DNA from 3 places in the Frankia sp. AgPm24 genome. Region 2 is predicted to be linked to each of the others. Evidence: predicted binding sites of a transcription regulator. Region 2 holds the regulator's gene; each other region holds the start of a gene.
The links. The regulator LexA, encoded in region 2, represses DNA repair genes until DNA is damaged. The targets are predictions, from matches to a motif close to CGAACNNNNGTTCG.
Positions count from the first base shown of each region.

Region 1: the regulator LexA is predicted to act here: its motif matches at 4,419-4,432, upstream of MXD61_RS10115 (HNH endonuclease signature motif containing protein).
Region 3: the regulator LexA is predicted to act here: its motif matches at 6,114-6,127, upstream of MXD61_RS23660 (HNH endonuclease signature motif containing protein).

Region 1 covers NZ_JALKFW010000166.1:54,697-64,894, forward strand. The annotation lists gene MXD61_RS10095 (acyl-CoA carboxylase subunit beta) at 1-238, shown strand, start outside; gene MXD61_RS10100 (acyl-CoA carboxylase epsilon subunit) at 409-576, shown strand; gene MXD61_RS10105 (biotin carboxylase N-terminal domain-containing protein) at 692-2,455, shown strand; gene MXD61_RS10110 (DUF5313 family protein) at 2,516-2,932, shown strand; gene MXD61_RS10115 (HNH endonuclease signature motif containing protein) at 2,952-4,256, opposite strand; gene MXD61_RS10120 (NAD(P)H-quinone dehydrogenase) at 4,805-6,286, opposite strand; gene MXD61_RS10125 (gamma-glutamylcyclotransferase) at 6,478-6,918, shown strand; gene MXD61_RS10130 (amidohydrolase) at 6,956-8,194, opposite strand; gene MXD61_RS10135 (glutamate--cysteine ligase) at 8,237-9,472, opposite strand; gene aspS (aspartate--tRNA ligase) at 9,584-10,198, opposite strand, start outside.
Region 2 covers NZ_JALKFW010000002.1:26,894-37,091, forward strand. The annotation lists gene miaA (tRNA (adenosine(37)-N6)-dimethylallyltransferase MiaA) at 1-593, shown strand, start outside; gene MXD61_RS00980 (EAL domain-containing protein) at 695-1,636, shown strand; gene dapF (diaminopimelate epimerase) at 1,678-2,676, shown strand; gene MXD61_RS00990 (VOC family protein) at 2,673-3,089, shown strand; gene MXD61_RS00995 (AraC family transcriptional regulator) at 3,120-3,932, opposite strand; gene hflX (GTPase HflX) at 4,195-5,655, shown strand; gene lexA (transcriptional repressor LexA) at 5,730-6,494, opposite strand; gene MXD61_RS28280 (LysM peptidoglycan-binding domain-containing protein) at 6,805-7,263, shown strand; gene nrdR (transcriptional regulator NrdR) at 7,610-8,236, shown strand; gene MXD61_RS01020 (vitamin B12-dependent ribonucleotide reductase) at 8,527-10,198, shown strand, end outside.
Region 3 covers NZ_JALKFW010000212.1:102,432-112,629, reverse strand. The annotation lists gene MXD61_RS23675 (methylmalonyl-CoA mutase family protein) at 88-2,001, shown strand; gene scpA (methylmalonyl-CoA mutase) at 2,001-4,283, shown strand; gene meaB (methylmalonyl Co-A mutase-associated GTPase MeaB) at 4,431-5,453, shown strand; gene MXD61_RS23660 (HNH endonuclease signature motif containing protein) at 6,264-7,661, shown strand; gene MXD61_RS23655 (AlkA N-terminal domain-containing protein) at 7,884-9,464, opposite strand; gene MXD61_RS23650 (Hsp70 family protein) at 9,788-10,198, shown strand, end outside.

The DNA of each region.
Region 1 (10,198 bases), on a different contig from region 2:
CAACATCATCTACCGTCGCGAGCTGGCCAAGTCCGAGTCCTCGGACACCCGCCGCGCCGAGCTGATCGAGGACTACACCGATCACTTCGCCACTCCGTACATCGCGGCGGAACGTGGCTACCTCGACGCCGTGATCAACCCGTCGGAGACGCGCCGTGCCATCATCCGGGCGCTCCGGCTGCTGCGCACCAAGCGTGAGTCGCTGCCGCCGAAGAAGCACGGAAACATCCCGCTCTAGGGCACGGACCGAGCGTCGCGACGACGACGCGTGCACTCCAGCGCCGGCGTTTTCGCCGGTACACGTCGAGCAGGGAGAGGAACGTGGCCCAGGACCAGGACGGGCAGCCGGATCGGCCGACGCTTCGGCTCATCCGCGGAAACGCCACTCCGGAGGAGATCGCCGCGGTGGTGGCGCTGCTGGCGGCCCAGGCGACCGCCGCCGCACCGCCGCCGCCCCCCGTCCGGTCCCCGTGGGCCGATCCCACGCAGGGTCACCGCTGGCCGCTCCACGTTGGAGCAGGCGCGTGGCGTCTTTCCGGGCTGAGCCCGGGTGTGCGCACCCGCGCGGGATGGTGAGCGGATGCCATCACTCACGTGACATGTCCATGGCATCACATCAGGGTTGAACGACAGCGAGCAGCGCGGACCGACTCGCCTAACATCAGGCAGGCCGGAAGAGGACGGGAGCAGCGTGCGTAAGATCCTCATTGCCAACCGAGGTGAGATCGCGGTCCGGGTGGCTCGCGCCTGCCGCGACGCCGGATACACCAGCGTCGCGGTCTACGCGGAACCGGATATCGACGCACTGCACGTGCGTGTCGCCGACGAGGCATTCGCCCTCGGCGGGAACACTCCCGGCGACTCTTACCTGCGTATCGACAAGATTCTGGATGTCTGTAAGGCATCGGGTGCCGACGCCGTCCATCCGGGATACGGCTTTCTTTCCGAGAACGCCGACTTCGCCGAGGCCGTGATCGCCGCCGGCCTCACCTGGATCGGCCCGCCGCCCGAGGCCATCCGACGCCTCGGCGACAAGACCGCCGCTCGTCACATCGCGCTGGAGGTCGGCGCCCCGCTGGCACCTGGCACCGCCGATCCGGTGGCGGGAGTCGGCGAGGTCATCGAGTTCGCCAACCAGTACGGCCTGCCAGTCGCGATCAAGGCGGCGTTCGGTGGTGGCGGGCGGGGTCTCAAGGTCGCCTGGACCGCGGAGGAACTGCCCGAGCTGTTCGACAGCGCCGTGCGTGAGGCGGTTGCCGCCTTCGGCCGCGGCGAGTGCTTCGTCGAGCGTTACCTCGACCAGCCACGGCATGTCGAGACCCAGGTGCTCGCGGACACCCATGGCAATGTGGTCGTCGTCGGCACCCGTGACTGCTCGCTGCAACGGCGCTACCAGAAGCTGGTCGAGGAGGCCCCGGCGCCCTTCCTCTCGGAAACGCAGCTCGCCGCGCTCTATGACGCCTCGAAGGCGATCTGCCGCAAGGCCGGCTATGTGGGGGCTGGCACGGTCGAGTTCCTGGTCGCCCGCGACGGCATGATCAGCTTCCTTGAGGTCAACACGCGCCTGCAGGTGGAGCATCCGGTGACCGAGGAGGTCTCCGGTGTCGACCTGGTTCGCGCCCAGTTCCGGATCGCCGAGGGCGAAGCCCTCGACTTCACCGATCCCGCTCCCCGCGGCCACTCGTTCGAGTTCCGGATCAACGGTGAGGACCCGGGGCGCAACTTCCTGCCCGCACCCGGCACCGTTACCACGTTCGTCTCACCGGCCGGCCCCGGCGTGCGGCTGGATACCGGCATCGAGAGCGGCAGCGTCATCGGGGGCGCGTTCGACTCGCTGCTCGCCAAGCTCATCATCACCGGTGCCACCCGCCAGGAAGCGCTCGAGCGCGCCCGGCGCGCTCTCGACGAGATGGTCGTCGACGGCATGGCGACTGCCCTGCCGTTCCACCGCGCCGTCGTCCGGGATCAGGCTTTCGCCCCGGATGACACCGCGGAACCGTTCCGCATCCACAACCGGTGGATCGAGACGGAGTTCGACAACACCATTCCCGCGTTCACCGGCGGCACCGACGCGGACACCACCGCACCCGAACGGCAGACCGTTGTCGTCGAGGTAGGTGGCAAGCGCCTCGAAGTGGTGCTCCCGGCCGGCCTCGGCGCCGCGACGGCCGCCGCGGGAACCGGCAGGGGCGCGGCACCCAAGCGACGCTCCCGCGGGGCCGCGGCCGCGAAGGTCACCGGGGACGCGCTGACGAGCCCCATGCAGGGCACCATCGTGAAGGTGGCGGTCAGCGAGGGTGACACGGTCGCGACCGGCGACCTCATCGTCGTCCTGGAGGCAATGAAGATGGAGCAGCCGATCAACGCCCACCGGGACGGCAAGATCACTGACCTCGCCGCGGCCGTCGGCTCGGTTGTCACCAGCGGGGCTGTCCTTTGTGAGATCAAGGACTAGATGCCACCTGTTCGCCGGTCGCTGTCCTCGCTCCGCCTGGCCGCTTCGTAAGCTGCGGGTATGAGCGGCAGTGAGGACAGCTCGCCGGTGGGCGGTCGGGATGGGGCTACGGCGGTGGACGGTGCTGGCACACCCGGTGCTGGCACACACCGGCCGCCACTGACCGGCCGAATCCACTACCTTCTCGGTGGCACGTTGCCGCCGACGTACCGCGCGTGGGTCTCGCATGATCTGACCGGGCCCGGGTGGCGGGTCCGGCAGGCCATCCGCCCGCCCCTTCTTCTCCTGCCCTTCGCCGTGGTCTTCGCGCTGCTTCCCGGCCAGCCGGCGGTTCGTGGCATCGCCGTCGGGCTCCTCCTGGCCGCAGGTCTGGGTCTTGGCTTCGCCACCAGCAGCTACTTCCGCAACCGGCGCCTCGAACAGCACGGCTTCCCGCCCGTCCTCCCGCCACCGGATGACCCACAGGAAGCGGGCTGAGGCCGCCCGCCGCCCGCCACTACCTCTCTGTGTAGTTGTCAGGGTGCGTGTGGTACTCGCCCCCGGTAGGGGTCGTCCACGTCATGTGACCGGGCTCGCCCTGTTCGACGAGCCACCGCTGTCTCGCCCCGTGCTCCGACGCCTGGTCGGGCCGCTGCTTGTAGCGACCCAGCATTCGATGGTGTCTGCGGCAGAGGGGCGCAAGATTGCCGTTCTCGGTGAGCCCACCGTCGAACCAGGCCACCGTGTGATCAAGATCGCTGCTGCCCGCGGGGGTGTTGCAGCCCGGCAGGACGCACTGGCTGTTGCGCGCTCGCACATGCCGCGCCAGGGCGGCGGGCGGAAACCGGCGACGCCCGAGACCGACGAGTTCTCCGGTCTCCCGCCGGGTCAGCATCTGCCGCCAGGTGCACCGCGGGTCCTGGCTCATCTCCCGAACGATCTCCGCTGGGACGGGCCCGTATCCAGGGATCTCACCTGGGCGCTCCGCCAGCCCCAGCAGCGTCTCCACCGGGACGATCACCTGCATCTCCAGGTTGACACGGCCCAGGCTTTCGCCCATCAGCAGCGCGTACGCCACATCCGCCCGCCGCTGATCGAGGCTGCGAGCGTCGCCGGTACCAGCCTGCCGGGCCAGCCGGTCGATGCGCGCCCACACCGCCAGCATGCGCAGCGCGGGCAGGAACATCGCCAGACGGCCCATGCCGTCGGGCTCCGTGCGTGCCTCGACGCGCCGGGTACCTTCGGCCGCCTTCTGACGCCGCGCCGCCCCATCCGGATCGACCACCAGGACCCGGCGGCGCACCGCCTGCTCGAACGCCTTCAGGCTCGGCCGGCCACCCTTGGCCAACACCGGGCCGGCAACCTGCGCGACGAGCGAGCCGTCGAGTGGGGCGGTCAGCCGGTCCAACGCCACAAGACGGGCCAGATCGATCCGCCCGTCCCACAGCGCCTTCACCCCGGCGGGCAGCCGCCGTACGACCCGAACCGCGAACGCCGTCTGCCTCCCACCTTCGGAAGGTGACAGCCGCGCGCGGAGCGCGACCTCCTCGCCGACGAACTCGTCGTAGCCCCACCGGCCCGGCTCGGCCCACATCCCGCCGGCGCCGGCCTGCTCGCCGCCACCCTGCGCACCACCATCGGGCTGCTCGCCGTACTCCTGCGACGTCCCCGCATCCACCGGAGCGGGGCGTAGCTCGGTCAGGCGCGCGCGGACCAGCAGGCGCTCCGCTTCCGCCCGCGCCACCCGCCGCCCGACCTCCTCATCCCACGCAAGACAGTCCACATCCATCAGATCCGCCACCCGGCGACCGCCGACCTCCACCGATGCCAACCACGCCCGCTCCTCCTCATCCGACGCTGCTGGCGCCGCACGTGTTCCAGCCACCATCACAGCCTCCATTCAAAAGACGACGACAGCGGATACCGGACCGCAGAAACCAGAAAGAGAAAGCCGACGCAAGGACCGGATTCCAGAATCGCTGATCGAACGTACATTCGAATAGTAGATGCCGACCGGCCGCCTGGCAACCCCCGATCGCACTTGAGGATATGCACACGACTCCATCTGGCGCTACGACCACAGCACCAGCGGCAGTCCGAATCCCGGCCGTCCCACACGGCCCGACTGCAGGTTCGAGGAAATGGCGACCACACGGTCGAGGTAAATGAACTCCAACCGATGGTGGATCTCAGGGAACATCTCGCCTATGCTGAGGAGGCCATCGGACAACCAGCATGGCGCCACACCCAGCTCCGCCATGCTGACCGATGATGATGTGCACCACCCACACTTCTTCAGAAGCCCCCGCGACCCTTCAGGAGCCAGGGAGATTCTTCAGGAGCCAGGACTGCAGGCGCCCAGGCCACGTCTCAGGAAGGTTTGTCGAATCCAGCAAAGAAGTCACGTGGTCGCAGGACCCGCGCCGCTTCGGTGATCGAGCCGGAGAGCGAAGGATAGATGGAGAACGTATGGGCGATCTGGTCGACCGTGAGTCCGTTTTCAACGGCAAGAGAAACGGAGAGAATGAGCTCGGATGCCCGTGGCGCCACGACGACACCGCCGAGAACGCTGCCGCTTCCGGGTCGACAGAAGAGCTTGACGAAGCCGTCCTGGATACCCATCATCTTGGCGCGGGGGTTTCGCGAAAGTGGCACGGTGGTTACTTCCGCAGCGACCGCGCCGGCGTCCTTCATGACCTGGCTCATGCCCACGGTCGCGATCTCGGGCTCGGTGAAGATGTTCGAGGAGACCGTTCCGAGCCGCAGCGGGCTTACCGCCTCACCGAGTGCGTGCCACATGGCGATTCGGCCCTGCATGGCCGCGACCGAAGCCAGTGGCAGAACTCCGGTGCAGTCGCCGGCGGCGTAGACACCGGGTACCGAGGTACGCGACATCCGGTCGACACCGACATGGCCACCCGGCCCGAGCCGCACACCCACGTCAGTAAGGCCAAGATCCCGCGTTCTCGGCACGGAACCGACGGCCATGAGAGCGTGGCTACCTGCAACAGTCCGACCATCAGAAAGCTCGACGATGACTCCGTCACCTATCCGCCGCACCGAGGAGGCCCGTGAACGATTGAGCACCTCGATTCCCCGGCGGACAAACACGTCTTCGATAACCCGGGCCGCGTCGAGGTCCTCACCCGGCAGGACCCGATCTCGGGAGGACACCAGGGTGACCTCCGCGCCCAGAGCCCGGTACGCGCTCGCGAACTCGGCGCCGGTCACCCCGGAACCGACAACGACAAGATGTTCCGGAATTTCCTTGAGGTCGTAGAGATGACGCCAGGTAAGTATCCGCTCACCATCCGGCTGTGCGCTGGACAGGATTCGGGGTGCGGCACCCGTCGCGACAAGCACGGCGTCGCCCACGAAGGTCTCACCGTTGCTCGCCTCGATCGCATGCGGGCCGACGAGGCGACCGGTGGCGTGCACGATCTCGACCTTCTCGCGTTCGAGTCGCCGCTCGATGTCCAGGGACTGCGCCTTGGCGAGTTCCCGGACCCGCTCGTAGACCTGCACGGGGTCGACTCCGACCACTTCGGGTGGAGTGAGAGCGGGCGTACCCGAATCCGAGCCGCTCGGCATCCCCCAGGCGACCGCCGGGCTCGAGGTGTCCGCAGTCACACCGGGACCGTGCGGGCGGATACCCAGGCCCGGAGCAAGTGCGAGATTTGTCATGGTCTCCGAGGTCGCGATGAGCGCCTTCGAAGGAACGCAGTCCGTGAGCACACAGGCGCCACCGATGCCGTCCGAGTCAACAACTGTCACGGAGGCGCCCAGGGATGCCGCGACCAGTGCCGCCTCGTAGCCCCCTGGACCTCCACCGAGAATGACAATGCGTGTCACGAGCCCTCCGATCCCGACCAGTCCTGCTCTTATCTTCCCCCTCCTGGATGACACTGCTCCTCCTGGTACGGACAGCTCCGTAGGATCGCAGGCGGAGTCTCCGCGGGGAGAGTGCCGTAGATCGCGAAGGTTCCAGCACCGACCAGCAACCTGTAGCCCTGGCAACGCACCGTCACTCCCGAGAGACCACAATGACCTTGTACGCGGCATACGCCGGCAACCTCGATCCGGCGCAGATGAAGAAACGGACGCCCCACTCGCCCGTTACCGGAACCGGATGGATCAACGGGTGGCGGTTGACCTTTGGCGGCGAGGACGTCGGGTGGGACGGTGCCCTTGCGACCATCGTCGAGGCGCCGGGCGCGCACGCCTACGCCCTTCTCTACGATCTTGATCGTTATGATCTGGAGCGGCTTGACATCTGGGAGGGAGCGGACACCGGCCTCTACACCCGCATCCGTGTCCGCGTGCACACCCTTGACGGCGAAGCCCTCGCCTGGACGTACGTGTTGAACTCCTACGAGGGCGGGCTCCCGTCCCTCTGGTATCTGAACATGATCGCCGACTCGGCGGAGAAGGCTGGTGCGCCTGCCGACTACGTCAGCGAGCTGCGTTCCCGGCCGACCGCGTAGCGCGGTCGCGGCGGGGGCGTACTCAGCCGGGGGGTACTCAGCCGGTGGCCGGCGGCCGATGGCGCCGCAGCAGCTCGAGGGCGGACCCGGCCAACAGGCGCACCCCCACGCCGATGGCCCGCTCGTCCACGTCGAAGGCGCCCTGGTGAAGATCGTAGGTGGGTCCGCCGGGCACACGGGTACCCAGCCGGGCCAGGGCGCCCGGGACGTGGTTGAGATACCAGCCGAAGTCCTCGCCGCCGAGTGACTGCGCCACCGTGGCCGAGGCGCCGTGCCCCAGCGAGACATCGACGACCTGCTGAAAGACGTCGACGACCTGGGCGCTGTTGACCACCGGGGGCACGCCGCGGCGGTAGTCGACCACGATCTGCGCGCCATACGGGGCGACCAGCTCCTCCGCGAGCCGGGTCACCAGCTCCGGAACCGCGTCCCAGGTCTCCCGGGACAGGGTGCGCAGGGTGCCGCGCAGCTGGCCGGAGCGTGGGATGGCGTTGGCGACGGTACCAGCCTGGATCTGCCCCCAGACCAGGGACAGTGCTGACCGTGGATCGACCAGGCGCCCGAGCGCGGCCGGCAGGTCCGCGGCCAGACGCACCATCGCGTAGATCAGGTCCACCGTGTTCTGCGGGCGCGAGGTGTGGCCACCTGGCCCCGCCAGGGTGATCTCGAGAGCGTCCGCGGCCGAGGTGATCGGACCGGTGCGCAGTCCGATGGTGCCCACGTCCAGAGCCGGATCGCAGTGAACGGCGATGGCCGCGGACACGGGTTTGAGCACGCCCGCGTCGATCACGTCCAGGGCACCACCGGGCATCAGCTCCTCGGCGGGTTGGAACACCAGTCGCACGGTCCCGGGCAGCGCGACGGCACGTGCGTACTCGGCGAGCGCCAGGCCCACCCCGAGGGTCACCACCGTGTGCACGTCGTGACCGCAGGCATGGGTGACGCCGGGCACCGTCGAACGGTAGGGCACATCCTTGGAGTCCGGCAGCGGCAACGCATCCATGTCAGCCCGCACCAGCACCACCGGAACCGCGGGATCGCCCTCCGCGTCGGCCCCGATGTCACACCACAGACCGGGAACGTCCGGCAGCCGCCGCGGGTCCAACCCGACCGCCTGCAGCCTGGCTTCCACCTGCCCGGTGGTGCGGCGTTCCTGTCGGCCGAGCTCCGGATGGGCGTGCAGATCCCGGCGCAGCGCGATCAGCTCGGCTTCGTGGACGGCCAGCCACCTGGTGACCGCGGCGATGCCATCCGCCTGTATCTGCTGGTCGGGCACCTCCCTGCCACTCCCCAATCCTGTTACCCCCAGAGCCACTCGTCACAGACCCAGGACCACACCGGAGGCAGGTACCGGACCGGACGGCGATACCGGACCGGACGGCGGTGAGGTCACCCGGGACGCGACCGGTCGGTCCACGATCGGACGGCCGGCCTCCATCTCCGCCAGGAGGGTATCGACGACCGGAAGGAGATCCCCGCCGGCCCGCCGGGCGACCTCGCGCTGGCGGGTGGAACTTCCTCCGATCTCGACGATCGCCAGGACGTCCGCCAGCTCCCCGGCGCAGCCGAGCCGATGCGCGACCGGAAGAAGATCTTCCACCAGGTCGATGATGTCGTCGCGGACGGATCGGACCGCGCCCTGCGCGTCGATCATGATCTGCGCGTCGAGTCCGTAACGCGCCGCGCGCCACTTGTTCTCCTGGACGAGCCAGCGCTTCGGCGCGGGCAGTCGGTAGCCGCGGTCGATCTGGGTGTTCATCCGGTCCACGAGGCACTGGGCGAGGGCGGCGACCGCCCCGACCTCCATCAGGGTCGGCAGCCCGTCGCAGATGCGCAGCTCCACGGTGCCGAAGTTCGGATGTGGACGGATGTCCCACCAGATCTCACGGATCGTCTCGATGGTCCCCGAGGCGATCAGTGTTCCCATGAAGGCCTCGAACCCGGGCCAGTCGTCGAGCGGGTAGGGCAGCCCGGCGGTCGGCAGGCTCGCGAACACCTGCGACCGGGATGAGGCGAGCCCGGTGTCGTCACCCAGCCAGTAGGGCGACGAGGCGGACAACGCCAGAAAGTGTGGGATGTAGGCCATCAGAGCGTTCACGATGGGCATGGCCTTGTCCGGCGATCGCACACCGACGTGCACGTGCACCCCGAAGATCAGCAGCCGCCGGGCCATCCACTGCATCTGCGAGACAAGCGTGGCGTATCGCTCGTCCTCGGTGATCCGCTGACTGGCGTAGTCGCTGATCGGATGGGTGCCGCTGCACATCAGGCCCACGCCGCGTCGTTCCGCCAGGTCGCGCAGCACCGAGATGGTGCCGGCAAGATCGGTGGTGGCCTCACCCACCGAACCACAGACGCCGGTGATCACCTCGATCGTGGAGTCGAAGAGCTCGTGCTTGGCCTTCGCCGCCTCCCGCTCGCCGACCTTGGCGCGTAGCTCGTCGAGGATCACCGCGGCGTCGCCGCGCAGCTGCCGGCTCTGATAATCGACCAGCTGCAGCTCCCACTCGATGCCAAGACTCGAGCTCGTGGACGATGAGAAGGGGATCCGCACGCGGGCTCCTCGGATCGGGGCCGATCTCGGCCTTGGGCAGCCGTCGCCGATCCGCCACGCACGCGGATGGCAGGTGGTGACTACCCCTTCGGCCCCCCGTTATCCGCCCGACTACACCCCAGATCCAGCCGAGGCCCCACTTCCAGCCGAAGCAGCGGATCCAGCCGAGGCGGTGGGTCGATCCGATGCCCCGGCCCCGGCCACGACCCGAACCCCGAGCTCACGCAGCTGACGGTCGGCGACCGGCGTCGGCGCGCCGGTCAGAGGGTCCAGACCCGACTGGGTCTTCGGGAAGGCGATCACCTCGCGGATGTTCTCCTCCCCCGCGAGGATCGCGACCAGCCGGTCGATGCCGACGGCGAAGCCGCCGTGCGGCGGGGCGCCGTATCCGAACGGGGTGAGGAAGAAGCCGAAGCGGGCGTTGGCCTCCTCGGGGGTGATGCCCAGCAGGCCGAAGATGCGCTGCTGCAGCTCGCTCTCGTGGATCCGGATCGAACCGGAACCGAGTTCCCACCCGTTGAGCACCAGGTCATAGGCCCGGCTACGCACCGAGAGCGGGTCGGATTCCATCTTGTCCAGGTCGTCGGGATGCGGTCGAGTGAAGGGGTGATGACCGGGTTTGGGCCGTCCGGTCGCCGCGTCGATCCCGACGAACAGCGGGAAGTCGACCACCCAGACGAACCGCAGCGGCCCCTGGCCGGCGGGGGGACGTCCGAGATCGTTGCG
Region 2 (10,198 bases):
GACTGTACGTGCGGGCCGCCCTGGATGATCTCAGTTTTCCGGGCACCGACCCGGTGGTGCGCGCCCGGTGGGAGGCCGAGCTGACCCGCCGCGGCTCGGGGGAGCTGCACGCGGAGCTGGCCCGTCGGGCGCCGCGGGCCGCCGAGGCGATCCTGCCCAGCAACGGTCGGCGGATCGTGCGGGCCCTTGAGGTCGTCGAACTGACCGGGGATTACGCGGCGACCCTGCCGGAACAACGCGCGGTCTATGACGTCGTCCAGATAGGCGTGGACCGAGACGATCTCGACGAGCGCATCACCCAACGGGTGGACAGAATGTGGAACGCGGGTTTTCCCGATGAAGTGCGTCAGTTGGTGGAGGGCGGTCTTCGGGAAGGTCGCACGGCGTCACGTGCGCTCGGATACGCTCAACTCCTCGCCTGGATGGACGGCGCAATGGAGTCCACAGATCAGGCCAAGCTGGCCACAATTTCCGCGACGCGGCGTTTCGCCAGGCGGCAAAGATCCTGGTTTCGCCGGGATAACCGGATATCGTGGCTGAACCAACCGGACGTCACACAGGCGCTGCGGCTGGTGGTTCGATCTGACGGGTGACCGGTTCGTCCGATCGCCGGAGACGTGGTCGTCGCAGGGCCGCGGCGGCGTGGAATCCGGCCCGCGGCGGCCTGTCCCGCGCGGCGTCTGGAGAGATCGCTGTGACCGTGCCCGCCACCGCCGGTGGTCTGCCACCTGACCTGGCTCTCGTCCCCGCGCTCTACGCGGCCTTCGACGATGGCTCGCTGCGGCTGCACTTCCAGCCCGAGGTGGATCTGCGCAACGGTTCGGTGCCCGGGATGGAGGCGCACCCGCGGTGGCAGCATCCCGAGCGGGGGGTGTTGGGTCCCGCGGAGTTCATGCCGATCGCCGCGGCGGCCGGGCTTGTCCACCAGGTCGACCAGTGGGTGCTGCGGATGGCGGTGACCGAGGCCCGGACCTGGCATCGGATGGCGGTCGGCACCCCGATCCGTCCGCCTCGGCTCTGGGTGAACATCGACGGGCGCCAGCTGGCCAGCCCCGCCTTCGTCACCGAGGTGGACCGGCTGATGTCCGGGCGGCTGCTGCCCGCCGGCGCGATCGGCCTGGAGTTCAGCGAACGGGCGCTGGGCCTGGCCGCTCCGGTCGTGCCGGGCCTGCTGGCCCACCTGCACGCCCTCGGCGTCGCGCTCGCGGTCGAGTCGTTCGGAACCTGGTTCGGTTCCCTGGCCGTGCTCGATCTGCTGCCGCTCGACCTCGTCAAGCTGGACGGTCTGTATCTCCAGGCCACCATGCGTGACCTGGAGGGGGAGGCGGTCGTGGCGGCGATCGTCCGCCTCGCGCACAGCCGGGCGCTGACCGTCGTAGCCGACGGCGTGGACTCCGCCCGCCTCGCCACCCGGGTCCATGACCTGGGCTGCGACCGTGCCATCGGCCCGGTGTTCTGCCCGCCGGTCCCCGTCGAGGACGCCCGGATGATCGCGCTCGGCCGGGGCCGCCCGGAGCGCTGGCACCGTCCGTCGCAACGCACCGACGAGCGGCTGCGAGCCTGGGTGTCGGCCGCCGGACCACGAAGCGGAGCCGAACCCAGCCAGACCGAACCGCAGCGGGCTGAACCGCGTTGAGCCGGGCTGAGCGGCCGCGGGCACGCCCGTACGATGTGCCGGTGCGCGATGACCAGCAGCTGCGGTTCGTCAAGGGGCAGGGCACGGGCAACGACTTCGTGATCCTGCCCGATCCGGACGGCGATCTGAACCTGACCCCGGAGCTGGTCCGGGCGTTGTGTGACCGGCGTACCGGTATCGGCGCGGACGGTGTCCTGCGGGTCGTGCTGTCGGCCGCGGCACCGGAGGCGGTGCCGTTCGTCGGTTCGGCCCGCTGGTTCATGGACTACCGCAACGCCGATGGTTCGCTCGCCCAGATGTGCGGCAACGGGGCCCGGGTGTTCGCCCGCTACCTCGTCGAGGCCGGTTATGTCCGCCCCGGCGGCTTCGTGCTGGCGACCCGGGCGGGCCTGCGCCGCGTCGAGGTGCCGCCGGTCGGGGACGTCACCGTGGAGATGGGCCCGCCGTCCTTCTCCGCGCGGGCCGCGGCGGGCCCGTCCGCGCCGCCGGTCAGCGTCGCCGGGCGGGAGTTCGACGCGGTCGCCGTGTCGATGGGCAACCCGCACGCCGTCTGTTTCGCCGACGATCTGGACGTCGCGGCGCTGCGTGGCCTCGACCTGAGCCGGGCGCCGCGGTTTCGCGCCGACGACTTCCCCGAGGGAGTCAACGTCGAGATCGTCGTGGATCGCCCGGGTGGCGGCGTGGCGATGCGGGTCTACGAGCGCGGGGTCGGGGAGACGGCCTCCTGCGGCACGGGGGCCTGCGCCGTGGCCGTGGCCTGGGCCGACCGCCATGGTCGCCGCCCCACCGGGGCGACGGCTGCTTCTGCGGGCGACGGCGGTGGTGCCGGTGCCGGTGCCGGTGCTGGTGGCGGTGAGGTCGAGGTGGCGGTGGACGTGCCCGGCGGGGTGCTGAACGTTCGGTGGCGGGCCGACACGGTGTTGTTGCGGGGGCCGGCCGAGCTGGTCTTCGACGGGGCGGTGCGGATCGGGATGCTCGGCGGTACGGGTCCGATTCCGACAAGACCGGCGCCGGCGGGCGAGCCTAGCCTGCGGTCATGACAGCCACCTTCAACGGCACTGGACTGATCGTCTCCGACCTGGCCCGCAGCCTGGCCTTCTATCGTCGGCTGGGGCTTGCCATCCCGGCCGACGCCGACGCCGAACCGCACGTCGAGGTCGTCCTGCCCGGCGGGCAACGGCTGTTGTTCGACACCGAGGCCACCATCCGTTCCTTCGATCCGGCCTGGGCGCCGGCCAGCGCCGGTCAGGGTCGGATCAGCCTCGCCTTCGCCTGCGAGGGCCCGGCCGAGGTCGACGCCGTCCACGGGGATCTGGTCGCTGCCGGGTACGAGAGTCACCTGGCGCCGTGGGACGCCTTCTGGGGCCAGCGTTACGCGAGCGTCGTCGACCCCGACGGCAACACCGTCGACCTGTACGCACCGCTCGCGGCCACCGTCCCGGCGAGTTCCTGACCACGGCTCGTCCACCTGGTTCGTGGGCCGTCAACGCGGCGGCGGCGCGTCCACGGTCGGTGCGTCCACGCTGCTCGGTGCGTCCACGGTCGGTGTGACCCTGGCGGAGGCGAGCAGGTCGGTGGCGGTGAGGCCGGTGAGCGCCCGTACCTCGTGGGCGAGATGGGCCTGGTCGGCGTAGCCGGACAGGGCGGCCGTCAGGGCGAGTCCGTGGCCGGACCGGGCGGTGCGCAACGCCTCCTGCAGACGCAGGACGCGGCCCAGGGTCTTCGGGCCGTAGCCGAAGACCCGCCGGCTGCGGCGCAGCAACTGGCGTTCGCTCAACCCGACCGACCGTGCCAGCGCGCCCACCGTCACGCGCGCCCGCACGGCGGACACGATCGCCGGCGTCATCGGGTCGGACAGCCGCGTATCCGGTTGCCGTTCGAGCAGCGCCGTCTGGATGGCCAGCGCCCGGGCCGCGGTCTGCGGCCCGGCGGCGGCGACCTGGTCGGCGAGACGCCGGGCCGGGCCGTCGCCCCACAGCGCGGCCAGGTCGATCCGGCTGTCGCGCAGCGCCGCGGCCGGGGTGCCCAGCCGGGCCGGACCGTGACCGGGATCGAACCGGACGCCGACGTGGTGCACCCCGGATGCCCAGGGCACGACGGTGGCGGCCGTATCCGGACCGGCGACGATCAGCCGGCCATCCGAGCTCCAGATGATGTCGATGCCGCCGTCGGGAAGCACCCGGTGCGCCTCGCCGGCCTGACCACCCGGGCCGGCGTGGATCGCCCGATCGGGCCGGTCCGATCGGGCGATCCAGACGGTGGCCGGCAGCCCGATGGCGCGGCGCTCGCGATACACGAGCCCGACGCTACGCGCCATCTCGGCCGACCGGCGGCGTGGCACGAAGCATCGACCGGGATCGAACACCGCCGGAGATCCGCCCGAAACCATTCGCGATCGCCGCGTCGGCGTGGGACCCTGGCAGACGACGGAAGGACGACCGCCGCCCGCGGTACGCGGGTCGCGCAGCCCTTCCGATGGTCGCCGCACACGCGCGTGACCTGGCCAAACGAAGCGACGCGGAATGCCGCGGCAGCGGGCCGCGTTGAGAACGGATGGTATGACACTTCCTGCCGACGCCCTGGATGCGTCCACCATGGACAGATCACTCATCGAACTCGCCGACGACGATACGGCGGCGCTTTCTGGTTTCTTCGCCGATTCGGGTGATGGTTTCGACCTGGCGGATCGCGTGGCTCTGCGCCGCGTGCCGGGCCTGGCGACCGAACTCGAAGATGTCACCGAGGTCGAGTACCGGCAGCTCCGACTGGAGCAGGTCGTGCTCATCGGGGTGTGGACGTCGGGCTCGCTGCGGGCGGCCGAGGCGTCCATGGCGGAGCTCGCGGCCCTGGCCACGACGGCGGGTTCGGCCGTGCTCGACGCCCTCGTGCAGCGCCGCGACCGGCCGGACGCCGCGACCTATGTCGGCTCGGGCAAGGCGCGGGAACTGGCCGAGGTCGTCGCCGCGACCGGTGCCGACACGGTGATCTGCGACGGTGAGCTCACCCCGGGCCAGCTCCGTCAGCTCGAGGAGATCGTCAAGGTCAAGGTGATCGACCGTACGGCGCTGATCCTCGACATCTTCGCCCAGCACGCCACGTCCCGAGAGGGCAAGGCTCAGGTCGAACTCGCCCAGCTGCAGTACATGCTGCCGAGGTTGCGTGGCTGGGGTGAATCCATGTCCCGGGCCGCCGCCAGCGGCGGTGGTCGGGCACCCATCGGTACCCGCGGCCCCGGTGAAACCAAGATCGAGACGGACCGGCGTCGGCTGCGGGCGCGGATGGCCCGGCTACGTCGTGACCTGGCCGAGATGTCGACCGTGCGGGAGACCAAGCGTTCGTCGCGGCGCCGCGGCGAGGCGCCGTCGGTGGCGATCGCCGGCTACACCAACGCCGGCAAGTCCTCGCTGCTCAACCGGCTCACCGGTGCCGGAGTGCTGGTGGAGGACGCGCTGTTCGCCACCCTCGACCCCACCGTGCGCCGGGCGACCCTGCCCGACGGGCGGGCGTTCACCCTGACCGACACGGTCGGGTTCGTCCGTCACCTGCCGCACCAGATCGTCGAGGCGTTTCGCTCCACTCTGGAGGAGGTCGCCGATGCCGATCTCATCCTGCACGTGGTCGACGGCTCCGCCGCGGATCCGGCCGGGCAGATCTCGGCGGTGCGGGAGGTCCTCAACGACATCGACGCGGGCGGCGTACCCGAGCTGATCGTCGTCAACAAGGTCGACGCGGCCGAACCGACGGTGCTGGCCGAACTGCGTCAGCTCGCTCCGGACGCGGTGTTCATCTCCGCGCGCACCGGAGACGGCCTCAACGCGCTCGTCGAGGCCCTGAGCCTGCGGGTGCCACATCCGGACGTGGAGCTCACGGTCCTGCTCCCGTACACGCGGGGTGACCTCGTCTCGCGGATTCACGCCATCGGCGAGGTTCTGAGTCAGGAACACACCGGTGACGGCACGCGCCTGACGGCTCGGGTCTCACCGGCGCTCGCCGCGGATCTCGACATGTTCCGCGCCTGAGCGGGGGCCGGGCACCCCGGCATTGACCTCCACCCGAACTGGCCGGCCGCCCCCAGGCGGCCGGCCATCGCCCGTCAGACCCGGCGCAGCACCGCGACGATCCGGCCGAGGATGGACGCGCCTTCACCCGGGATGTCACTGAAGCTCGGGTTCTCCGGGTGCAGCCACACCTTGCCGTCACGCACCCGCAGGCGCTTGACCGTGGCCTCACCATCGATCATGGCGGCGACGATCTCGCCGTTGTCCGCCACCGGCTGCTGGCGCACGACCACCCAGTCGCCGTCGCAGATCGCCGCGCCCACCATCGACTCGCCGACGACCCGCAGCAGGAACAGGGTGCCCTCGCCGACGATCTCCCGCGGCAGCGGGAAGACGTCCTCGATGGCCTGCTCGGCCAGGATCGGCCCACCGGCGGCGATCCGCCCGAGCACGGGCACGTATGTCGCCTGCGGATCGCTGGCGGCACCGGGGGCGGCCGGCGCCTCGCCGGGGAACGCCGGCACCACTGTCGCGGCGCTCCCACCGCCACCGGCGCGGCGCGGGCGGTCGGCGCCGAGCACCTCCATCGCCCGCGGCCGGTTCGGGTCGCGCCGGATGTAGCCCTTCTCCTCCAGCATCTTCAGCTGGTGCGCCACGCTGCTGGTACTGGTGAGCCCGACTGCCTCGCCGATCTCCCGCACACTGGGCGGGTATCCGCGCCGCTCCACGGCCGCCCGGATGACCTCGAGCACCTTGCGCTGCCGGGGGGTCAGTCCGGGCGCGTCCGCGGGGTTGTCCGGGAAGGGCCGCACGTTGCCGCGGGCACCGCCTCGGCGCGTTCCCCTGCTTTGGGTGGTCATCGCTTACCGCTCTCCTCGTCGCATACCGCGTAGTGGCCGGACGGCAACCCCAGGTCGCGGACCGTGATTCCACGCGATCGCTGGTCACCTGGGGTGCCCAGCCTCGCCACGGCGTGCAGTGTCCGCGACCGGGGGGGATCGTCCGGTCCACACCTGATCGTCTTGACGGTAACCGGATGGTCGCGGAATCTCAAACGTCTGTTCGAGCGTGTCTCTTCCTCTCCCCGCGGGCCCGTGTCACAATCGACCAGTAGTTCGATCGAACGGGAGTTCGTAACCGGCTCCTGTCCGCTCGCTCCGGGAGGTTGTCGTGAGTGTGGACCACGCGACGCGGGTCGTCGATCTGGCGGTGGTGCGGGCCCAGCGGCGCGGTGGCGCCGGCGGGTGGGCGTGCCATCCGTCCACGGGGTTCCGGGGCGCGATGGGGGCTTCCGCAGCCGTGGCGGCGTCCGGGGGCGTGGCGGGTTCCCGGGTCGGGGGTGGCGCCGAGCCGCCGTTGAGGCTGACCCGGCGGGGTCGGGCGGTCGTCGTCGCGGTCATCGCGCTGTGTGTCGCGGCCGCGCTCACGGTGATGGTGCCGCGTGCGTCGCTGGTGCGGGCGGATGAGCCGCGGCGCGGGCATCTGGTCGTGGCGGGGGAGACCCTCCGGGAGATCGCCGTCGCGCTCGATCCCGATGCCGACACCGGGGCCGTGGTCGATCGGCTGATGCGGGTCAACCACCTGTCCTCGCCCGATCTCGTGCCCGGTGAGTTCCTGCTGCTGGAATGAGGTCGGCGCGGTCGCGAACGCCGGCTGGAGCGGGCTGTGCCGGTCGTGGCGGGGCGTGGCGGCCGGGTACCCCCGACGGGTCGAACACCCTGAGTCCTCGGCCTGGCGGCCGGCCGGTTGTCGCGGTGACCTGCCGGTATCCCACGGTCCCGGCCGGCACGGCGGTGCTCGCGGACGGTTGCGGACCATCCGCGCACGGGTGTCCCAGCGTGGCACTGCGGGGGGTCGTTGTCCCAGCCATGGTGTGGTGCGCTAGGGTTGGGCACAACATCTGGTGCGTCGAGAGTGGCGTCGAGAGTGGCGTCGAGAGTGGTCGTGCCGGTCCGGGCTGAGGAGGCGTCAACGCGTGCGGTGCCCGTTCTGCCGGCACCCGGACAGTCGTGTCGTCGACAGCCGGGAAGCCGAAGAAGGCTCGGCGATCCGCCGGCGGCGTTCCTGCCTGTCGTGCGGGCGTCGGTTCACGACGATGGAGGAGGCCTCGCTGCGGGTGGTCAAGCGCAGCGGGGTGGCTGAGCCGTTCAGCCGGGCGAAGGTGGTCGCCGGTGTGCGCAAGGCCTGCCAGGGCCGGCCGGTACGCGATGACGATCTCGCCCTGCTCGCGCAGCGCGTGGAGGACGCGGTGCGCTCCGCGGGCTCCGCGGAGGTTCCCGCCGAGGCGATCGGCCGGGCGATCCTCGGCCCGCTGCGGGAGCTCGACGAGGTGGCTTACCTGCGGTTCGCGTCGGTGTACCTCGCCTTCGAGTCGCTCACTGACTTCGAGAACGCGATCTCGGCGTTGCGGGCGGAGACATCCACCTCCCGCCGCGAGCCCGTTCACCCGGCCAGTCCCGTTGACCCGGCGGGTGAGCGTCCGTTCGGCGTGGGCTCGTCCCGTTCCGCGCTCCATGGCACCGGCCCGAACGGTGCTGGTCCGCCGGGCGGCGGCGCGCGGGCGCCCGGCCCCCTGGTCGAGGTCGCGGCCGAGCACGGCTGACCGCGCCCGGCTCGCATCGCTCGTAGCTCGAGTTCTGGAAGCACGACCTCGCCACGCCGGTCCGCCCCGGTGAGTTCCGGGACGACCTGACCCCGCCGACGTGGATTTATTCCGTATGCCCCGATTCGCTATGCCGCTACGGCCCGCCCGTCCTGGGATGCCGGCCGAGTAGCCGCCGCGGTCGGTGGTGCGCGGGCATCTCAGGCACAGCGCGGCCGCCGCGTCATGGCGAGCCGGCCCGCGCCGAAAAGCAGTGCGCCGAAGAGCACAAGGACACCACGAGGAGCGTCATGACCGAAAGCCGCGGCACGAAGGCGAGCAAGGCGGCGGCCAGGCCGTCCGGGCTGAGGATTCGCCGTTCGCGGACGACCGCCGGGGTCCATCCGTACGACGAGGTCACCTGGGAGTCCCGGGACGTCGTCATGACCAACTGGCGGGACGGCTCGGTCAACTTCGAGCAGCGCGGGGTGGAGTTTCCCGACTTCTGGTCGGTCAACGCCTCCAACATCGTGACGAGCAAGTACTTCCGCGGCGCGATCGGCACGCCGGTCCGGGAGTCCTCGTTGCGCCAGCTCATCGACCGGGTCGTGCTCACCTACACCGCCGCCGGACGGGAACACGGCTACTTCGCCAGTGACGCCGATGCCGAGATCTTCGAGCACGAACTGGCCTGGATGCTGCTCCACCAGGTCTTCAGCTTCAACTCGCCGGTCTGGTTCAACGTCGGCACCTCGGCACCACAGCAGGTCTCGGCCTGTTTCATTCTTTCAGTTGATGACACGATGGAGTCGATTCTCAACTGGTATCGGGAAGAAGGGCTGATCTTCAAGGGAGGGTCGGGGGCGGGGTTGAACCTGTCGCGGATCCGCTCGTCGAAGGAGCTGCTTTCCTCGGGGGGCACCGCGTCCGGGCCGGTGAGCTTCATGCGGGGCGCCGACGCGTCGGCCGGGACGATCAAGTCGGGTGGGGCGACCCGGCGGGCCGCCAAGATGGTCGTGCTGGACGTCGACCATCCGGACATCGTCGAGTTCGTCGAGACGAAGGCCCGGGAAGAGGACAAGATCCGGGCGCTGCGCGACGCCGGCTTCGACATGGACCTCGGTGGGCGCGACATCGCCTCGGTGCAGTACCAGAACGCCAACAACTCGGTGCGGGTCACCGACGAGTTCATGAACGCCGTCGTCGACGGTCAGGACTTCGCCCTGCGCGCCCGGCTGGACGGCCGCACGATCGAGACGATCGACGCGAGGAAGCTGTTCCGCACGATCGCCGACGCGGCCTGGGGTTGCGCCGACCCGGGCATCCAGTACGACGGCACCATCAACGACTGGCACACCTGCCCGGAGACCGGCCGGATCAGCGCGTCCAACCCGTGCAGCGAGTACGTCCACCTGGACAACTCCAGCTGCAACCTGGCGTCGCTGAACCTGCTGAAGTTCCTGCGCCCGGACCGGACGTTCGACGCCGACGCGTTCGTCGCCGCCGTCGAACTGATCATCACCGCGATGGACATCTCGATCTGCTTCGCGGACTTCCCGACGCCCGAGATCACCACGGTCACCCGTGCCTACCGGCAGCTCGGTATCGGCTACGCGAACCTGGGCGCGCTGCTCATGGCCAGCGCCCGGGCGTACGACTCCGACGGCGGACGGGCGCTCGCCGCGGGGATCACCTCGCTGATGAGCGCCACCGCCTACCGCCGTTCCGCCGAGCTCGCCGCCATCGTCGGCGCCTACGACGGGTTCGCCCGCAACGCCGACGCGCACCGCCGGGTCGTGCGCAAGCACGCCGCCGCGAGTGACACCGTCCGCGCCGCGCACGGTGAGGACACCCGCGTGCTGGCCGCCGCGTCGAGGGAGTGGGCGAAGGCACAGTCCGTCGGTGACAAGCACGGTTGGCGCAACGCCCAGGTCAGCCTGCTCGCCCCGACCGGCACCATCGGTCTCGCGATGGACTGCGACA
Region 3 (10,198 bases), on a different contig from region 2:
GCCACCATCGAGCCAAACGGGTGCAAGAGCTTGTGACAGGAAGTACATTCCGAGCCTCCCGCAACCCGCCGGCCTACGATCCGGTGCATGAGCGTTCCCTCTGGCGGACTGTCGCTGGCCGCGGACTTTCCCGAGTCCACGCGAGGCGAGTGGCAGAAGCTGGTTCTCGGGGTCCTGCGCAAATCCGGGGTGGCGACCGAGGCGAACACCCCGGCTGATGTCGAGGACCTGCTCGCTACCGAGACCTACGACGGTCCACGCATCCAGCCGCTGTACACCAGCGAGGACGCACCCGCCGGCGGGGTCGGCCTGCCCGGTCTCGCGCCGTTCGTGCGCGGTGGGCGTCCCCAGGGCACCGGTGGCAGCGGCTGGGATGTGCGTGCCCTGCACGTCGGCCCGGATGCGAAGGCCGCCGGCGCCGACGTGCTGGCGGACCTGGAGAGCGGCGTCACCTCGCTCTGGCTGCGCCTGGGCGAGGGCGGCCTGCCCATCGAGGCACTCGGCACGGTGCTCGCCGAGGTGTACCTCGACCTCGCCCCGGTCGCACTCGACGCGGGCGGGCGGACATCGGCGGCCGCGGATGAGTTCCTGCGGGTCGCCGACGCCCGCGGCGTACCCGGTTCCCAGCTGTCGGGCAGCCTGGGGGCCGACCCGATCGGGCTGGCCGCGCGGGTCGGGGTCGGCACCTCCGAGCCGGCCGGGCTCGACGAGGCCGCGGCGCTCGCGCGGCGCTGCCTCCAGCAGTACCCGGGCCTGCGCGCGCTGGTCGTCGACGCCCAGCCCTACCACCGTGCCGGCGCCAGCGACGCCCAGGAACTCGCCGCGTCGCTGGCCACCGGCGTCGCCTACCTGCGCCTGCTGACCAGCGCCGGGCTGAGCCTCACCGAGGCGCTCGGCCAGCTGGAGTTCCGCTACGCGGTCACCGCCGACCAGTTCAGCTCGATCGCGAAGCTGCGCGCCGCCCGCCGGCTGTGGGCGCGGGTCGCCCAGGTGTGCGGGGCGAGCGGACCCGAGCGGGCCCAGCGCCAGCACGCCGTCACGTCGACGGCGATGATGACCCGCCGCGATCCCTGGGTGAACATGCTGCGCACGACGCTGGCCTGCTTCGCCGCCGGGGTCGCCGGTGCCGACGCGGTCACGGTGCTGCCCTTCGACGCGAGGCTCGGTCTGCCCGACGACTTCTCCCGGCGGATCGCCCGCAACACCCAGATCCTGCTGCAGGAGGAGTCGAGCCTGGTTCGGGTGATCGACCCGGCCGGCGGTTCCTGGTTCGTCGAGTCCCTGACGGAAAGTCTCGCCGAGGCGGCCTGGTCCGCGTTCACCGAGATCGAGCGGGCCGGCGGGATCGTCGCGGCGCTGCGTGAGGGGCTTGTCGCCGAACGGATCGCGAGCAGTCGCGCGGCCCGCGCCGAGGCGATCGCCCATCGGCGTGATCCGATCACCGGCGTCAGCGAGTTCCCGAACGTCGCCGAGAAGCTTCCCGATCGGGTCCCGGCGCCACCTGTCGCGCCGTCCGCCCCCGCGGACGCGGTGACAACCGGACTGCCGGAGATCCATTATGACGCCGACTTCGAGGACCTGCGGGCCCGCGCGGACGCCGCGGCCCAGGCGGGCGACCGTCCGGTGATCCTGCTGGCGACACTGGGCAGCGCCGCCGCGTCGACGGCGCGGGGCTCCTTCGCCGCCAACCTGTTCCAGGCCGGCGGGTTCGACACCCCGACCTCCGGTACCGGCACCGACCCGGTCCAGATCGCCGCGGCGTTCACCGCGTCCGGCGCCACCGTGGTCTGCCTGTGCTCGGCTGACAAGGTGTACGCCGAGCATGCCGCCACGGTCGCCGCCGCGCTGCGGGCGGCCGGTGCCCGCCAGGTGTGGCTGGCCGGCCAGCCGGGTGCCCGCGCGCAGTCCGACGCCGAGGCGGGTATCGGCGGATACGTGTTCACAGGATGTAATGCGGTCGCCGTGCTCCAGACGGCACTGGCTGAGGCGGGAGTGGCCTGATGTCCCTCGAAGGCGCGAAGCAGTCCGGCGCTGACGAGTCCGACCCGACCGGGCCGGGCCTCACCGCCATCCCGGACTTCTCGACGATCGAACTCGGTGCCCCGCCGGACGGGGCCGACACCCCCGAGCAGCAGTGGCGCGACGCCGTCGAGGCCACGACCGGCAAGGATGTCGAGGCGCTGACCTGGGACACGCCTGAGGGCATCGCCGTCAAGCCGCTCTACACCGCGGCCGACACCGAGGGCCTGGACTTCCTGCGCACCTATCCAGGGGTCACGCCGTTCCTGCGTGGGCCATACGCGCCGATGTACGTCACCCAGCCGTGGACGATCCGCCAGTACGCCGGCTTCTCCACCGCGGCGGCGTCCAACGCCTTCTACCGGCGTAACCTCGCCGCCGGCCAGAAGGGTCTGTCGGTCGCCTTCGACCTGCCGACCCACCGCGGCTACGACTCCGACCATCCGCGGGTCACCGGCGACGTCGGCATGGCCGGCGTCGCGATCGACTCGATTCTGGACATGCGCCAGCTCTTCGACGGCATCCCGCTGGACCGGATGAGCGTGTCGATGACCATGAACGGCGCCGTGCTCCCGGTGCTCGCGCTCTACATCGTCGCGGCCGAGGAGCAGGGCGTGGCTCCCGAGCAGCTCGCCGGGACCATCCAGAACGACATCCTCAAGGAGTTCATGGTCCGCAACACCTACATCTACCCGCCGCAGCCGTCGATGCAGATCATCTCGGACATCTTCTCGTTCACCTCGCAGAAGATGCCGAAGTTCAACTCGATCTCCATCTCCGGCTACCACATGCAGGAGGCCGGCGCGACGGCCGACCTGGAACTGGCCTACACCCTCGCCGACGGCGTGGAGTACATCCGGGCGGGCCTGGCGGCGGGCCTGGAGATCGACGCGTTCGCGCCGCGGCTGTCGTTCTTCTGGGCCATCGGCATGAACTTCTTCATGGAGGTCGCGAAGCTGCGCGCCGCCCGCCTGCTGTGGGCGAAGCTGGTGAAGCAGTTCGAGCCGAAGAGCTCCAAGTCGCTGTCGCTGCGCACCCACTCGCAGACGTCGGGCTGGTCGCTGACCGCCCAGGACGTGTTCAACAACGTGGTCCGCACCTGCGTGGAGGCGATGGCCGCCACCCAGGGCCACACCCAGTCGCTGCACACCAACGCGTTGGACGAGGCGCTGGCGCTGCCGACCGACTTCTCCGCCCGCATCGCCCGCAACACCCAGCTGCTGCTGCAGCAGGAGTCGCGCACCACCCGGGTGATCGACCCGTGGGGCGGCAGCTACTACGTCGAGCGCCTCACCCACGACCTGGCCGCCCGGGCCTGGAGCCACATCGCCGAGGTCGAGGCGTCCGGCGGCATGGCGCAGGCCATCGACGCCGGCATCCCGAAGATGCGCATCGAGGAGGCCGCCGCCCGCACCCAGGCGCGGATCGACTCCGGCCGTCAGCCGCTGATCGGCGTCAACAAGTACCGGGTGGACGCCGACGAGGCGATCGAGGTGCTCAAGGTCGACAACTCGGCCGTCCGCACCGAGCAGGTCGAGAAGCTGCGCCGGCTGCGCGAGGAGCGGGACAACGCGGTGACCGAGGCCGCCCTGCACGCGCTGACCGCCGCCGCCGACGCGGCCCGTGACGGGCGCCGGGCATCGGGTCTCGACCAGAACCTGCTGGCCCTCGCGGTGGACGCGGCCCGTGCCAAGGCGACCGTGGGCGAGATCTCCGACGCGTTGGAGAAGGTCTACGGGCGCCATTCCGGTCAGATCCGTACCATTTCCGGCGTGTACCGGGACGAGGCCGGCTCCGCCGGCAACATCGCCGCCGCCCGCGAGACGGCAGCCGAGTTCGAGCGGCAGGAGGGGCGCCGTCCGCGCATCCTGGTCGCCAAGATGGGACAGGACGGCCATGACCGCGGCCAGAAGGTGATCGCCAGCGCCTTCGCCGACATCGGCTTCGACGTCGACGTCGGCCCGCTGTTCCAGACGCCGGCCGAGGTCGCCCGCCAAGCGGTCGAGGCGGACGTCCAGATCGTCGGCGTCTCCTCGCTCGCAGCCGGCCACCTCACCCTGGTGCCGGCGCTGCGCGAGGAACTCGCCGCGCTGGAGCGCTCCGACATCCTCATCGTGGTCGGCGGCGTCATTCCGCCCGGCGACTTCGATGAACTGCGAGCCGCCGGCGCCGCCGCGATCTTCCCGCCCGGCACGGTCATCGCCGATGCCGCGCAGGAACTGCTCGCGACCCTGTCCGCGCAGCTCGGCCACACCGCTGCCTGAGCGGCGGCGGCCAGTGGCATCCACAGCGGTGGTGAGTTCGACAGCGGTGGTGAAGCGGACGGTGGTGGTGAGTTCGACGGCGGTCACGGTGGTGGCGGTCGCCCTGGAATCAGCGGTGGCCGCGCGGTCGACGTCGGCCGTGGCGTCGTGAGCCGGAGACCGATCGACCTCGCGCAGTACGCCGACGGGGTGCTCGCCTCGTCGCGTACCTGGATCGCGCGCGCGGTCACACTGGTCGAGTCGACCCGGCCCGACCATCGCGAGCTCGCCCAGCAGCTGCTCGTGACGTTGCTGCCGCATGCCGGTAAGGCACGCCGGGTGGGCATCACCGGCGTGCCTGGCGTCGGCAAGTCGACGTTCATCGACGCGCTCGGCACCATGCTCACCGGCAGCGGCCATCAGGTGGCGGTGCTCGCTGTCGACCCCTCGTCGACCCGCACCGGCGGCAGTATCCTCGGCGACAAGACCCGGATGTCGGCCCTGGCGGTCGATCCGGCGGCGTTCATCCGCCCGTCGCCGACCGCGGGCACACTCGGTGGAGTCGCCAAGGCCACCCGCGAGGCCATGGTCATCATGGAGGCAGCCGGCTACGACGTCGTCGTCATCGAGACGGTCGGCGTCGGCCAGTCGGAGACGACCGTCGCCGACATGGTCGACACCTTCCTGTTCCTCACCCTGGCCCGCACCGGCGACCAGCTGCAGGGCATCAAGAAGGGTGTGCTCGAGCTCGCGGACGTCATCGCGGTGAACAAGGCCGACGGCCCACACGAACTCGATGCCCGCCGTGCCGCCCGGGAACTCGCTGGCGCCCTGCGGATGCTGCAGGGTGCCTCCGGCCCGCGGGACTGGAACACACCGGTGCTGACCTGCAGCGCCGAGCAGCGCGTCGGCGTCGACACGGTCTGGGCGCAGATCATCAAGCATCAGGACACCCTGGACGCGTCTGGCGAACTCGCCGCCCGTCGCCGCCGCCAACAGGTCGACTGGACGTGGGCGATGGTGCGCGACCGGCTGCTCGCCGATCTGCACGCCCATCCGCAGGTCCGCGCCCTGACCCCCGACCTGGAACAGCGTGTCCGCGAGGGCAGCCTCACCCCGGCTCTGGCCGCCGATGCCATCCTCTCCGCCTTCGCGCAGTCGACGGGTGAGCCGACCAGGTCGTCGCAGTAACAGGCCTTCCGAGCTCAGGAGCCCGCCGTTGGCACGGACGCCCGCTCCTGTTTCGTTGGTGTCCTGTCCGGCATGGAGTCGCATTGGACGTGTCCTGTCGTGCTGTTTGGAGGCCGCCGGGACGGCGACGCGAAAAAACTCGGCCGGCTATTTCTATGGAATCCGCTTATTCGTCGTGGTCCCGGGCTGGCGTGGCTTCATCGGGTATGTCAGACCTCGTTTCTTAAGCAAGCTCAGGATGGCAACGATCTGAGCTTGGCTCCCATTACAGCCTGACGGCGGGCGCCTGTCTTCTCTGCGGGATATGTGATTCCTGGAAAGGAAATAGTCTCGGGATCATGCGGTCGCCTTGCGTCAATATGTGAAGCTCGAGACTGCTGCCAGGTCGCGTTGCTTATTTCGGCGATCGGATGCTCGTGGATTGGCTTCTGTGCATCCTGATCATACCCTCTTCCTCTCTCCATGCAAGAGCTGACATCGGTTCTTCCGGCCGCAGGAAGCTCGGTGTTGTGGTCGCAGCTCTGCGCGATTCTCGGGCTCGCTGGCCTGCTGTTCCGCTGCTTCCATCCTGCGTTGTCGCTGGTCGCTGGGGGTGTGGGTTGTCTCTGTACCCGAGCGCGTGCATGGGGGTTGTCAGCCACTTGTCCATCGGCTATGATTCGAATGCACGTTCGATCGTCATGAGTGGAGGTGGCGTATAGCTTCAGTGATGTATAGATTCGCTGTCTTCTCCTGTCTGCGAGCGCGTGTCCATGCTTTCTTCTCATCTGCTTTTTTCGGCTGTCTTCTTTTGGGACGGGGGTGCTGGTGATGGTGTCGGTGGCGGGTGCCAACGAGGCGTCGTCGCAGGAGCGGGAGGCGGTCGAGTGGCTGGCGTCAGTGGAGGTGGGGGGTCGGCGTGTGGCGGGGTTGGGGGATGAGGCGTGCGTGGCGTGGGATGCGGAGGTGGGGCGGCGAGTGGCACGGGCCGAGGCGGAGCGGTTGCTGGTGCGGGCTCGTCTGGCCGGCCTGCGTCCGCTGCCGAGAGTGCCTGTGAACGGGTGCGATCCCGAGGACGAGGGTGGCCCTGGTGTTGACGGGGAGGGGGACGACGGGCGGGGAGTGCCGGCTGAGGGTGGGGCGCGCAGCGGGGTGTGGGCGGAGGCGAAGCGCTGGGGCTACAGCGAGTTCGTGGGCGAGGAGGTAGCCCTCGGCGCGTGCCTGTCGTCCGCGGAAGGCGGTCGGCAGGTGGCTTTCGCGGTGCGGGTGGTGCGTCGGCTGCCAGGAGCGGTGAAGGCGCTGTATGACGGAGCGATCGATCTGGCGCGGCTGGTGGCCTTGGACCGGTTGACCGCTCAACTGGCCGACGAGCTGGTGGACGCGGTGGCGGCTCCGGTCCTGGCGAAGGGTGGTCGCCCGAGCCTGGCCGCGTTCGAGCAGGCGGTCCGTCGGCGGATTCTGCGGGTGGATCCGCACGGGTCGCAGCAGCGAAGGGAAAAGGCCGAGGAGGGCAGGCGGGTGGAGATGCGGGCGGAGCCGGACGGCATGGCCCGCCTGGCCCTGCTGCTTCCAGCGGAACAGCTGTGGGCGGTGTGGGCGCGGATCAGCCACCTGGCCCGAGGGATGAGGGCAGGTGATGGGCGGAGTTTTGATCAGCGCCGGGCAGATGTGGCTTACGGTCTGTTGATGGGGGCGGATCTGGGTCGGGTTCCGGTCGAGATGCAGGTGATCGTGCCGGTGGAGACGCTGCTTGGGCTCGCCGAAAATCCGGGAGAGATCCCGGGTCTCGGCCCGATCCCGGCGGAAGTGGTGCGGAAGATGAGCGAGGAGCCGCTGTGCACGTGGCGGCAGATTCTCACCCGCCGAGACAGCGGTGAACTGGTGGATGTGTCAGATCGGCGTTTTCCGTCGGCGGCGCTGGCCCGCAAGGTTCGGGCGCGGAACACCACCTGCACGCTGCCCGGATGTGACCAGCCGGCGGTCAGCGCGGATATTGATCACAGCGTTTCCTGGGGTGACGGTGGTAAGACTCGGGAAGGCAATCTTGCGCCGGTCTGTCGACGTCATCATCGAATGATGGGTCGCCGCAAGCGCCGTCCCAGCCCGATGAACGAGTCACGCCGGCCCGCCGGCTGGCAGATGCAACAGGGCGCGCCCGGCCACATCACGTGGACCACTCCCACCGGTGCTCAGCACCACACGTACCCTGATAACTACACAGCGGAATAGGTTCGCGTCGGCTCGGTGAAGATGCCCGGCCAATGGGTGGCGATCCAGCCCGTTGGCCGGGCGCCGAGACGCTCGGCGCGTCGGGCTCTGCCGCATGTGTGCGGGCACCTGATCGGCTTCCGCCTCGGGAGGTCGGCCGATGCTGCGTGCAGGCGGATCGATGGGTGTTCACGCCGCCGGGTCAGCCCTCGGACCACCTTGACCGTGGGGGTCGCAGCTGAGTCATGCGGTTGCCGAGCGAGGCTGGTCGGGCATCCGGTTGATCGGGTGGTCGCTGGTCGCCCACAGGTACTGGACGGCGTAGCTGCGCCAGGGGCGCCAGGCGGTCGAGTGGGCACCGAGGCCGCCCGCGCTGGTGGGCAGGCCAAGGTCCGCGGCAGCGCGCCGTACGCCGAGGTCGGTGGGGAGAAAGGCGTCGGGGTCGCCGAGGGCGCGCATGGCGATCGACTCGACCGTCCACGGGCCGAGGCCGGGCAGAGCGGCGAGTTGGACGCGGGCGTGTTGCCAGTCGGCTCCCGCGCCCAGATCGATGGTGCGCTCGGCGAGCGCTTCGACGAGAGTGGTGAGCGCGATGCGGCGGCTGCGGGGGAAGGCCAGCGCGGCCTCGTCAAGCCCGGGCAGCCCATCGGCGAGGTCGCGCATCGTGGGGAACAGATGGGTCAACGCGCCGCCGAGGCCGTCGACGCGTGGGCCGAGGGCCTCGACCAGACGGCGAGCGTGGGTACGGGCCGCGGCGGTGGAGACCTGTTGACCGAGGATCGCGCGCACGGCGAACTCGTCCGGGTCGGGGGTGCGCGGTACCCGTCGGCCGGGGGCGGCGTGCACCAGCCGGGCGAGTGTGGGGTCCTCGGCGAGGTGGGCATCGACGGCGACCGGGTCGGCGTCCAGGTCGAGCAGTCGGCGGCAGCGGCTGATCGCCGTCGACAGATCCCGCAGGTCGGTGAGGGTGAGCTGGCAGGCGACATGGTCGGGCCGCGGCCGCAGCGCCACCGCCGCGGGGCCGTGCGGCAGGCGCAGGGTGCGGTGAAAGGCACCGTCGCGCCACTGCTCCACCCCGGGGATCGCGGTGGCCGCCAGATGCCCGAACAGGTTGTCCGGGCACAGCGGTGCGCGAAACGGCAGGCGTAGGGACAGCGTTCCTACCGGCCGCATGGGTACGGCGAGCCCCGGGCTGTGCGCCGGGCCTGCCGGCTGGCTGGACTCCGCCGACCCGGGAACCGTCACGAGCGGGATGGGTGCGCGGACGGCGCGGTGACGCAGCTCGGTGGGGGAGAGCGCGAAGATCTCCCGGACGGCGTCGTTGAACGCCCGGATGCTGGCGAAACCGGCGGCGAAGGCGACATCACCCATCGGCAGGTCGCTGGTTTCGATCAGCAGGCGCGCGGTCTGCGCGCGTTGCGCCCGAGCGAGCGCCAACGGGCCGGCGCCGAGCTCGGCGAGCAGCTGTCGTTGCACCTGGCGGGTGCTGTACCCGAGCTGGGCGGCGAGGCCGGGCACGCCGTCGCGGTCGACCACCCCGTCGGCGATCAGACGCATGGCTCTGGCCACGAGATCGGCGCGGACATCCCACAGGGGCGAACCGGGACTCGCGTCCGGTCGGCAGCGTTTGCAGGCTCGGTACCCGGCCTGCTGGGCGGCCGCGGCGCTTGGGTAGAAGCGCAGGTTCTCGATGCGGGGGACGATGGCGGGGCAGCTCGGACGACAGTAGATCCGGGTGCTGCGCACGGCGGTGAAGAACCAGCCGTCGAAGCGGGAGTCCCGGGACCGCACGGCCCGCACACAGCGCTCGGCGTCGTCGTACATGTCCTCCAGCATCGTCGCAGGCACGGCTGGATCCGCGCGGAAAAACGACGTCTGCTTCGGTGGACCGGTACATCCGACGGGGCCGGCGGGTGCGCGGGTCCGGTGAGCTCGAGGGGCGCGGCGGGGCGGTTCAGAATGATCGCGACATTTTGTGTCCGACACCGGACATGCCGGTTTGTCTTCCACGGTGTCTACGATGAGCGGACCAGCGGTCAGGGAGATCGTCGCTGGTCGGGCGCGTGTTTCCTGGGAGGGGGCGGGCCCCGCGAACACGTGGCTCAGGAGTCGCGGTGGGATATCAGCTCGGCATAGACGTCGGATCCGTGCACACGATCGTTGGTATCGCTGACGGCGGCTGGCCGCGGGTACTCGAACTCGGCGGGCAGCGGCGGTTGCCGTCCGTGGTGTACGCCGCGCCGGGCGGAGGCCTGCTGTTCGCCCGGGCGGCGGCGCGCCGGGCGCGGACCGATCCGGACCGCGCGGCCACCGACCTGCTGCGTCGCCTCGGTGACGAGGGCCAGGTCGTGCTCGGCGGCGCGGCCTACAGCAGGGAGTCATTGCTCGGCCGGCTGGTCGCCCACCTTGTCACCACCGCCGCGCAGCAGCTTGGCGGTCCACCCGACCAGGTGGTCGTCACCCATCCGGCGTTCTGGCCCGCCTCGCGGCGCGAGGCGTTCACCGAGGCGGTCACCCAGCTCTCCGGCCTGGAGATGCCGGTGACCGCCGTGGCGGCC